Linked DNA regions of Alicycliphilus denitrificans K601. The protein of the gene in region 3 interacts with the protein of the main gene of each other region in a pairwise test. Links are inferred from orthologs where the notes say so. Each region holds a gene or a part of one and is shown on either strand. Other genes may lie near its edges.

Region 1 (3,060 bases), 3.9 Mb from region 3 along the record:
CTGGACTCCCGCAGCCTGTGCATCATCCGGGAGACCCTGGCACGCCACCATGCCCTGGCGGACTTCGCATTCGCCATGCAGGGGCTGGGCAGCGGCACCATCTCCCTTGCGGGCAGCGATGCACAGAAGGCCGCCTATCTGCCGGCGGTGGCCCGGGGCACGAAGATCGGCGCGTTCGCACTGTCCGAGCCCGACGCCGGCTCGGACGTGGCCGCGCTGTCGTGCAGGGCCGAAGCCGATGGCGACGGCTACGTGCTCAACGGCAGCAAGACCTGGATCTCCAACGGAGGGCTCGCGGATTTCTACTGCGTGTTCGCGCGCACGCAGGCCGACGCGGGTTCACGCGGCATTTCCGCCTTCATCGTGGATGCCGGTACCGCGGGCCTGAGCGTGGACGACTCCATCAGCGTGATCTCGCCCCACCCGCTGGCCTCGCTCCACTTCGAGAACTGCAGGGTTCCTCGAAGCTGCATGCTGGGGCCACCCGACCAGGGGTTCAAGCTGGCCATGCGCTCGCTCGACATTTTCCGTGCCTCGGTTGCCGCCGCGGCCATCGGCTTTGCGCGCCGGGCGATGCAGGAAGGCCTGCAGCACGCCACCCGGCGCAGGATGTTCGGGCAGACGCTGGCGGACTTCCAGCTGACGCAGGCCGCCTTCGGGGACATGGCCACGGCCATAGACCAGAGCGCCCTGCTCACCTACAGGGCCGCGTGGGTGCGTGACGTGCAAAAGCGCGCATCCACCGCGGAAACGGCAATGGCAAAAATGGCAGCCACCGAGTCGGCGCAGCAGGTGATAGACCGTGCGCTGCAAATGTTCGGCGGCAAGGGCGTGACCGTGGGCAATCCGCTCGAACGCCTTTACCGGGACATCCGCTCGCTGCGCATCTACGAAGGCGCGACGGAGGTCCAAAAGCTCATCATCAGCCGGGAGGTGCTCAGGCCCTTCGCGCCGCATTGAGCCGGCGGCCGTGCGCCCAACAAAAAACCGGTGCCATGGCACCGGTTTTTTTCTGGGCCGCGGGCGTTGCCGCCGCGTGGTCAATCCGCCTGCTTGCGCAGGAACGCGGGGATCTCCAGCTCGTCCATGCCGCCCGAGGACAGCGCGTCCACGCGCGCCGTGGCCGCCGTGCGGGTGCTGCGCCAGACGCTGGGCACCTGCATGTTGCCGTACTCGGCCTGGGCCGCGCCGCCGAGCACGCCGCCCGGCATGGCGGCGCCCGCCATGGGCATCTGGTAGGCCACGTTGTCGGTGCCGGTGCGCAGGGACTGCACCACCTGCATGGTCTGGCGGCGCGCGTTCTGGCGCGACAGGCCCGTGGCCACCACCGTCACGCGGATGTCGTCGCCCAGGCTGTCGTCGTAGGCGGCGCCGAAGATGACGTGCGCGTCGGGCGAGGCGTAGGCGTTGATGGTGTTCATCGCCAGGCGCGACTCGGACAGCTTGAGGCTGCCCTTGCTGGCCGTGACCAGCACCAGCACGCCCTTGGCGCCCGAGAGGTCGATGCCTTCGAGCAGCGGGCAGGCGATGGCCTGCTCGGCCGCGATGCGCGCACGGTCGGGGCCGCTGGCCGTGGCCGTGCCCATCATGGCCTTGCCGGGTTCGCCCATCACGGTGCGCACGTCCTCGAAGTCCACGTTCACCTGGCCGTACTCGTTGATGATCTCGGCGATGCCGCCCACGGCGTTCTTGAGCACGTCGTTGGCGTGAGCGAAGGCCTCGTCCTGGGTGATGTCGTCGCCCAGCACTTCGAGCAGCTTCTCGTTGAGCACCACGATCAGCGAATCGACGTTGGCCTCCAGCTCGGCCAGGCCCTCGTCGGCGTTCTTCATGCGGCGGCCGCCCTCCCAGTCGAAGGGCTTGGTGACCACGCCCACGGTGAGGATGCCCATCTCCTTGGCCACGCGCGCGATCACGGGCGCGGCGCCCGTGCCCGTGCCACCACCCATGCCGGCGGTGATGAACAGCATGTGCGCACCGGCAATGGCCTGGCGGATGTCCTCCTGCGCGGCCTCGGCGGCCTCGCGGCCCTTGTCGGGCTTGCTGCCGGCGCCCAGGCCGTTGCTGCCCAGCTGGATGGTGCGGTGCGCCGTGCTGCGCGAGAGCGCCTGGGAGTCGGTGTTCGCGCAGACGAACTCCACGCCCTGCACGCTGCGCGCGATCATGTGCGCGACGGCGTTGCCGCCGCCACCGCCGACACCGATCACCTTGATCTGCGTGCCCTGGTTGAACTCTTCGGACTCGATCATTTCGATGGTCATGATGCTGCTCCTGAAACTTCCGTTGTGATATGCAATTGCCAAAGGTTTGTGCGTGTTCCTGTCCTGTGACGGGTCGTCCCGCCGGGGGGCGGAGCGGTACTTCGCCATCGCCCCCGCTTCCTGCGGGGCGGGCCGGCGCGCGCGAGCCAGAGCAGTGGGGCCGTCGTCATCTCAGAAATTCCCCACGATGAAGTCCTTGAAGCGGCCGAAGGCGGTCTTCACCGAACCGCTCTTGGCCGCCACCTTGAAGCCGCGCAGCCGCGCCAGGCGCGCCTCTTCGAGCAGGCCCATGACGGTGGCCGCGCGCGGCTGGGCGATCATGTCGGCCAGCGCGCTCGAATACTTCGGCAGGCCGCGGCGCACGGGCTTGAGGAAGATGTCCTCGCCCAGCTCGACCATGCCCGGCATGACCGAGCTGCCGCCCGTGAGCACGATGCCCGAGGACAGCACCTCCTCGTAGCCCGACTCGCGGATCACCTGCTGCACCAGCGAGAAGATCTCTTCCACGCGCGGCTCGATGACGCCGGCCAGCGCCTGCTTGCTCAGCATGCGCGGGCTGCGGTCGCCCAGGCCCGGCACCTCCACCTGCGCCTCGGGGTCGGCCAGCAGCTGCTTGGCGTAGCCGCTTTCCACCTTGATGTCCTCGGCGTCCTTGGTCGGCGTGCGCAGCGCCATGGCGATGTCGCTCGTGATCAGGTCGCCCGCGATCGGCAGCACGGCCGTGTGGCGGATCGCGCCGCCGGTGAAGATGGCCACGTCGGTGGTGCCCGCGCCGATGTCGACCACGGCCACGCCCAGC
Region 2 (2,941 bases), 3.9 Mb from region 3 along the record:
GCGCGCACGGTCGGGGCCGCTGGCCGTGGCCGTGCCCATCATGGCCTTGCCGGGTTCGCCCATCACGGTGCGCACGTCCTCGAAGTCCACGTTCACCTGGCCGTACTCGTTGATGATCTCGGCGATGCCGCCCACGGCGTTCTTGAGCACGTCGTTGGCGTGAGCGAAGGCCTCGTCCTGGGTGATGTCGTCGCCCAGCACTTCGAGCAGCTTCTCGTTGAGCACCACGATCAGCGAATCGACGTTGGCCTCCAGCTCGGCCAGGCCCTCGTCGGCGTTCTTCATGCGGCGGCCGCCCTCCCAGTCGAAGGGCTTGGTGACCACGCCCACGGTGAGGATGCCCATCTCCTTGGCCACGCGCGCGATCACGGGCGCGGCGCCCGTGCCCGTGCCACCACCCATGCCGGCGGTGATGAACAGCATGTGCGCACCGGCAATGGCCTGGCGGATGTCCTCCTGCGCGGCCTCGGCGGCCTCGCGGCCCTTGTCGGGCTTGCTGCCGGCGCCCAGGCCGTTGCTGCCCAGCTGGATGGTGCGGTGCGCCGTGCTGCGCGAGAGCGCCTGGGAGTCGGTGTTCGCGCAGACGAACTCCACGCCCTGCACGCTGCGCGCGATCATGTGCGCGACGGCGTTGCCGCCGCCACCGCCGACACCGATCACCTTGATCTGCGTGCCCTGGTTGAACTCTTCGGACTCGATCATTTCGATGGTCATGATGCTGCTCCTGAAACTTCCGTTGTGATATGCAATTGCCAAAGGTTTGTGCGTGTTCCTGTCCTGTGACGGGTCGTCCCGCCGGGGGGCGGAGCGGTACTTCGCCATCGCCCCCGCTTCCTGCGGGGCGGGCCGGCGCGCGCGAGCCAGAGCAGTGGGGCCGTCGTCATCTCAGAAATTCCCCACGATGAAGTCCTTGAAGCGGCCGAAGGCGGTCTTCACCGAACCGCTCTTGGCCGCCACCTTGAAGCCGCGCAGCCGCGCCAGGCGCGCCTCTTCGAGCAGGCCCATGACGGTGGCCGCGCGCGGCTGGGCGATCATGTCGGCCAGCGCGCTCGAATACTTCGGCAGGCCGCGGCGCACGGGCTTGAGGAAGATGTCCTCGCCCAGCTCGACCATGCCCGGCATGACCGAGCTGCCGCCCGTGAGCACGATGCCCGAGGACAGCACCTCCTCGTAGCCCGACTCGCGGATCACCTGCTGCACCAGCGAGAAGATCTCTTCCACGCGCGGCTCGATGACGCCGGCCAGCGCCTGCTTGCTCAGCATGCGCGGGCTGCGGTCGCCCAGGCCCGGCACCTCCACCTGCGCCTCGGGGTCGGCCAGCAGCTGCTTGGCGTAGCCGCTTTCCACCTTGATGTCCTCGGCGTCCTTGGTCGGCGTGCGCAGCGCCATGGCGATGTCGCTCGTGATCAGGTCGCCCGCGATCGGCAGCACGGCCGTGTGGCGGATCGCGCCGCCGGTGAAGATGGCCACGTCGGTGGTGCCCGCGCCGATGTCGACCACGGCCACGCCCAGCTCGCGCTCGTCGTCGGTGAGCACAGCCTGGCTGCTGGCCAGCGGGTTGAGCATGAGCTGCTCGACCTCCAGGCCGCAGCGGCGCACGCACTTGATGATGTTCTCGGCCGCGCTCTGCGCGCCGGTCACGATGTGGATCTTGGCCTCCAGGCGGATGCCGCTCATGCCGATGGGCTCCTTCACGTCCTGCCCGTCGATCACGAATTCCTGCGGCTCCACCAAGAGCAGGCGCTGGTCGCTGGAGATGTTGATGGCCTTGGCCGTCTCCACCACGCGCGCCACGTCGGCCGGCGTGACCTCCTTGTCCTTCACCGCCACCATGCCGCTGGAGTTGAGCCCGCGGATGTGGCTGCCGGTGATGCCGGTGTAGACGCGCTGGATCTTGCAGTCAGCCATCAGCTCGGCCTCCTTGAGGGCCTGCTGGATGCTCTGCACCGTGGCGTCGATGTTCACCACCACGCCGCGCTTGAGGCCGTTGCTGGGCGCCACGCCCAGGCCGGCGAGCTTGAGCTCGCCGCCCGGCATCACCTCGGCCACCACGGCCATGACCTTGGCGGTGCCGATGTCCAGCCCCACGACCACGTCTTTGTATTCTCTTGCCATAGTTCTCAGTCCTGCCCTCGGTTGTTCTTTGCTGCCGCGCGCGCGCGTGCCGCCGCGCGCGCCGCCGCCTTGCGCTCCGCCTCGCGCTGGGCGGCCACGCGCTGCGCCTCGGTGGCCACCGTGGTCACCCCGCGCAAGCGCAGCGCGTAGCCGTCCGCATAGCGCAGGTCGGCGTATTCCAGCGCGTCCACGCCGCGCCCCTGCTGCCTGGCCACGCCGGGCAAGGTGCTCACCAGGCGGCGCGCGCGGTCGAGCACCAGGTCCTGCGTGCCGCTGCCCAGCTCCAGCACGGCGCCGCCGGCCAGGGCGACGCGCCAGCCGCCGTTGCCCGTGAGCTCCAGCGTGTCGATGCCCGCGCCCAGCGGCTCCAGCACGGGCGCCAGGCGCCGGACCATGTCCAGCATCTCGGCGGACCGCCCGGGCGCGCCCAGCAGGCGCGGCAGGCCGTCCTGCTCCACGTCGTCGGCATCGGCCTCGAAGACCTCGCCCTGGCTGTCGACCAGCGTGGCGCTGCCCTCGGGGCCCCAGTAGGCTGCCACGTCGTGCTCCTGCAGCTGCACGCGCAGGCCGCTCGGGAATTCGCGGCGCACATGGGCGCTGCGCACCCAGGGCACCTGCTCGAAGGCGCGGCGCGCGGCCTCCAGGTCCACGGTGAAGAAGTTGCCCACGAGCTGCGGCGCCACGTTGGCGCGCAGGCTCAGGGCGCTGGTGTGCACCAGATCGCCCTCGACGGCGATGTGCCCGATCGCGAACGCGGGCTGGCGCAGCAGCCACGCGCCGCCCGCCACCAGCACGCCCACGACGCAGCCCACGAACAGGACCGTGG
Region 3 (3,080 bases):
TGCCCCAGAACACGAGCAGCACCATGACCCAATCCGGCGTCCAGACCACGCGGCCCAGCGGCAGCATGTTCAGCGCCAGGGCCGCCAGCAGGCTGGCCCAGATGAAGGCGGGGCTCACCGGCAGCAGCAGCTGCTGGCCCTTGGGCATGATCATTTGCGGCCTCCGCGCTTCTGCGGCGCCGGCTCGGGCTCGGGGCGTGCGGGCATGTCGGCCACGAGGGGCTTGAGCACCATCACGTGGCGCGCGCCATGGACCTGGGCCAGGGGCGCGCAGTAGATGCGCGCGAAGGCCGAGTCCGCCCGGCGCTCCACGCGCAGCACGCGCGCCACGGGCAGGCCCGCGGGGTACAGTCCGTCCACGCCGCTGGTGGTGAGCAGGTCGCCCTCCTGCACGTCGGCATTGGCGGGCGTGAAGCGCAGCTCCATGCCCCCGCCGGGGCCGGCCACGGGGTCGCCGTAAGCCACGCTGCGCGCGCCCGTGCGCAGGTTGAGCACGGGTATGGCCTGGTCACGGTCGATGAGCAGGGTGACCTCGCTGAGCATGGGGAACACGCGCGTGACCTGGCCGAGCACGCCGGCCGCGTCCACCACGGGCGAGCCCGGCTCCACCCCGGCCAGCTGGCCGCGGTCCACCATGATGCGGCGCGTGTACGGGTCGGCCGTGTCATAGAGCACCTGCGCGGCCTGGGCCGGCGTGTCCAGGCGCTCGCGCAGCGCGAGCAGCTGGCGCAGCTCGGCGTTCTCGCGCAGCAGCTGGTCGGCCTCGCCCGCGCGCACGGACATCTGCGCCATCTTCTTGCTGGCCTCGTCCGCGGCCTGCTGCGCCGCCTGCAGCGACTGGAAATACTGCGCGCCTTTGCCGGCCAGCTCCACGGGCTGCAGCATGAGCCACTGCAGCGGATACAGCACGGTGGCCACGGCCTTGCGCAGCGGATCGGCGACGTGGAAGCGCGCGTCCGCCACCATCAAAAACAGCGCCAAGGCGCTGTAGAGGGTGAGTCGGGACAGCGGCGACGGCCCGTGCTTGAACAGCGTAGGGGCCGTGCGGTCCAGGGTTCCCAGGGGCATGCGGGCTGCCTGCCAAGCGCGGCGCGCGCTTATTCGCTGGTGAAGATGCTGCCCTGGCGGTCCATGCGCTCGAGCGCAATGCCGCAGCCGCGCACCACGCAGGTCAGGGGCTCCTCGGCCACGAGCACGGGCAGGCCGGTCTCCTCGGCCAGCAGGCGGTCGAGATCGCGCAGCAGCGCGCCGCCGCCGGTGAGCATCATGCCGCGCTCGGCGATGTCGGCGCCCAACTCGGGGGGCGTCTGCTCCAGCGCCGTCTTCACCGCCGAGACGATCTGGTTGAGCGGCTCGGTCAGCGCCTCCAGCACCTCGTTGGACGAGATCGTGAAGCTGCGCGGCACGCCCTCGGAGAGGTTGCGGCCCTTGACCTCCATCTCCTTGACCTCGCTGCCGGGGAAGGCGCTGCCGATGTTCTTCTTGATCGACTCCGCCGTAGGTTCGCCGATCAGCATGCCGTAGTTGCGGCGGATGTAGTTGATGATGGACTCGTCGAACTTGTCGCCGCCCACGCGCACGCTGCCCTTGTAGACCATGCCGCCCAGGCTGATGACGCCCACCTCGGTGGTGCCGCCGCCGATGTCCACGACCATCGAGCCCGAGGCCTCGGACACGGGCAGGCCGGCGCCGATGCCGGCGGCCATGGGCTCCTCGATCAGGTACACGGCGGTGGCGCCGGCGGCCTCGGCCGCGTCCTTGATGGCGCGGCGCTCGACCTGGGTGGAGCCGCAGGGCACGCAGATGATGATGCGCGGGCTGGGCGTGAGCACCGAGCGCGGGTGCACCATCTTGATGAACTGCTTGATCATCTGCTCGGTGATCACGAAGTCGGCGATCACGCCGTCCTTCATGGGCCGGATGGCCTCGATGTTGCCGGGCACCTTGCCCAGCATGGCCTTGGCCTCGTGGCCCACGGCCTGGATCACCTTCTTGCCGTGCGGGCCGCCCTCGTGACGGATGGCGACGACCGAAGGCTCGTCGAGCACGATGCCCTTGTCGCGGGCGAAGATCAGGGTGTTGGCGGTACCAAGGTCAATGGCCAGGTCGGTGGAGAAGTACCGACGGAAAACTCCGAACATTCAGGGGTCCTCTCAGGCACGGCATGCGCTTCGGCCTGCCATCGCCGGGTTTTTACAGGGTGTTTGCTGGCTTTTTTCACACAATGACCGGCAATGTGGAGGTCTTGCGGCAAAGCCGGGATAATAACGCATCCCCTGTGAATAACTCCCCTGGCGCGGCACGGATGACAGCTTTACATCCGGTTTCCCCGCGCCCCATCCCCTTATGGCACTGACACCCCAGGACATCGGCCGCATCGCCCATCTGGCGCGGCTCGAGCTCAGCCCTGCCGAAAGCGAGCGCATGCTCACTCAGCTCAACGGTTTCTTCGGCATCGTGGAGAAGATGCGCGCCGTGGACACCGGCGGCATCGCCCCGCTGCCCCACCCCGTCGCGGCGATCCAGGACGTGCACCTGCGCCTGCGGGACGACGTGGCCAGCGAACCCGACCAGCGCGAAGCGAACCAGCAGAGCGCCCCCGCCGTGGAACGCGGCCTCTTCCTCGTGCCCAAGGTGATCGAATGAGCTCCACCGTACTGCACGACATGGGCGTGGCCCAGCTGGCCGCCGCGCTGCGCGGCGGCCAGGTATCGGCCGTGGAGGCCGCCCAGCATTTCCTGGCCCGCGCCAAGAGCCACCAACACCTGGGCGCCTACGTGGCACTGAACGAGGACGCCACGCTGGCCCAGGCCCGCGCGCAGGACGCATCGATAGCCGCAGGCACCGCCGCGCCACTGGCGGGCGTGCCCATCGCGCACAAGGACATCTTCGTCACGCGCGACTTCCCCACCACCGCCGCCAGCCGCATGCTGGCGGGCTACCGCTCGCCGTTCGACGCCACCGTTGTGGCCAGGCTGGCCGAAGCCGGCTGCGTGACGCTGGGCAAGCTCAACTGCGACGAGTTCGCCATGGGCGGCACCAACGAGAACTCGGCCGTCGCCCCCGTGGGGTTCGACGCG

What was found.
Region 1: the proteins of ALIDE2_RS01590 (region 3) and ftsZ interact in binary tests that used the Escherichia coli proteins (3 or more experiments, as listed by UniProt). The link is inferred for Alicycliphilus denitrificans K601 from one-to-one orthologs.
Region 2: the proteins of ALIDE2_RS01590 (region 3) and ftsA interact in binary tests that used the Escherichia coli proteins (3 or more experiments, as listed by UniProt). The link is inferred for Alicycliphilus denitrificans K601 from one-to-one orthologs.

Annotation. Positions count from the first base shown.
Region 1 is NC_015422.1:4,223,750-4,226,809, forward strand. What follows is about bases 152-3,060. They hold ftsZ (cell division protein FtsZ), read right to left. Parts: upstream 2,262-3,060; coding sequence 1,041-2,261; downstream 152-1,040. Other genes in these bases: ALIDE2_RS20090 (acyl-CoA dehydrogenase family protein), read left to right, coding at 152-960; ftsA (cell division protein FtsA), read right to left, coding at 2,433-3,060. In the rest of the region: more of ALIDE2_RS20090, read left to right, coding at 1-151. UniProt on the Escherichia coli protein: Essential cell division protein that forms a contractile ring structure (Z ring) at the future cell division site. The regulation of the ring assembly controls the timing and the location of cell division.
Region 2 is NC_015422.1:4,225,297-4,228,237, forward strand. The notes cover bases 1-2,790. They hold ftsA (cell division protein FtsA), read right to left. Parts: upstream 2,116-2,790; coding sequence 886-2,115; downstream 1-885. Other genes in these bases: ftsZ (cell division protein FtsZ), read right to left, coding at 1-714; ALIDE2_RS20105 (cell division protein FtsQ/DivIB), read right to left, coding at 2,121-2,790. In the rest of the region: more of ALIDE2_RS20105, read right to left, coding at 2,791-2,941. UniProt on the Escherichia coli protein: Essential cell division protein that assists in the assembly of the Z ring. May serve as the principal membrane anchor for the Z ring.
Region 3 is NC_015422.1:346,925-350,004, reverse strand. Bases 120-3,048 are described here. They hold ALIDE2_RS01590 (rod shape-determining protein), read right to left. Parts: upstream 2,142-3,048; coding sequence 1,098-2,141; downstream 120-1,097. Other genes in these bases: gatA (Asp-tRNA(Asn)/Glu-tRNA(Gln) amidotransferase subunit GatA), read left to right, coding at 2,643-3,048; gatC (Asp-tRNA(Asn)/Glu-tRNA(Gln) amidotransferase subunit GatC), read left to right, coding at 2,347-2,646; mreC (rod shape-determining protein MreC), read right to left, coding at 151-1,068; mreD (rod shape-determining protein MreD), read right to left, coding at 120-154. Also shown: more of mreD, read right to left, coding at 1-119; more of gatA, read left to right, coding at 3,049-3,080. UniProt on the Escherichia coli protein: Forms membrane-associated dynamic filaments that are essential for cell shape determination. Acts by regulating cell wall synthesis and cell elongation, and thus cell shape.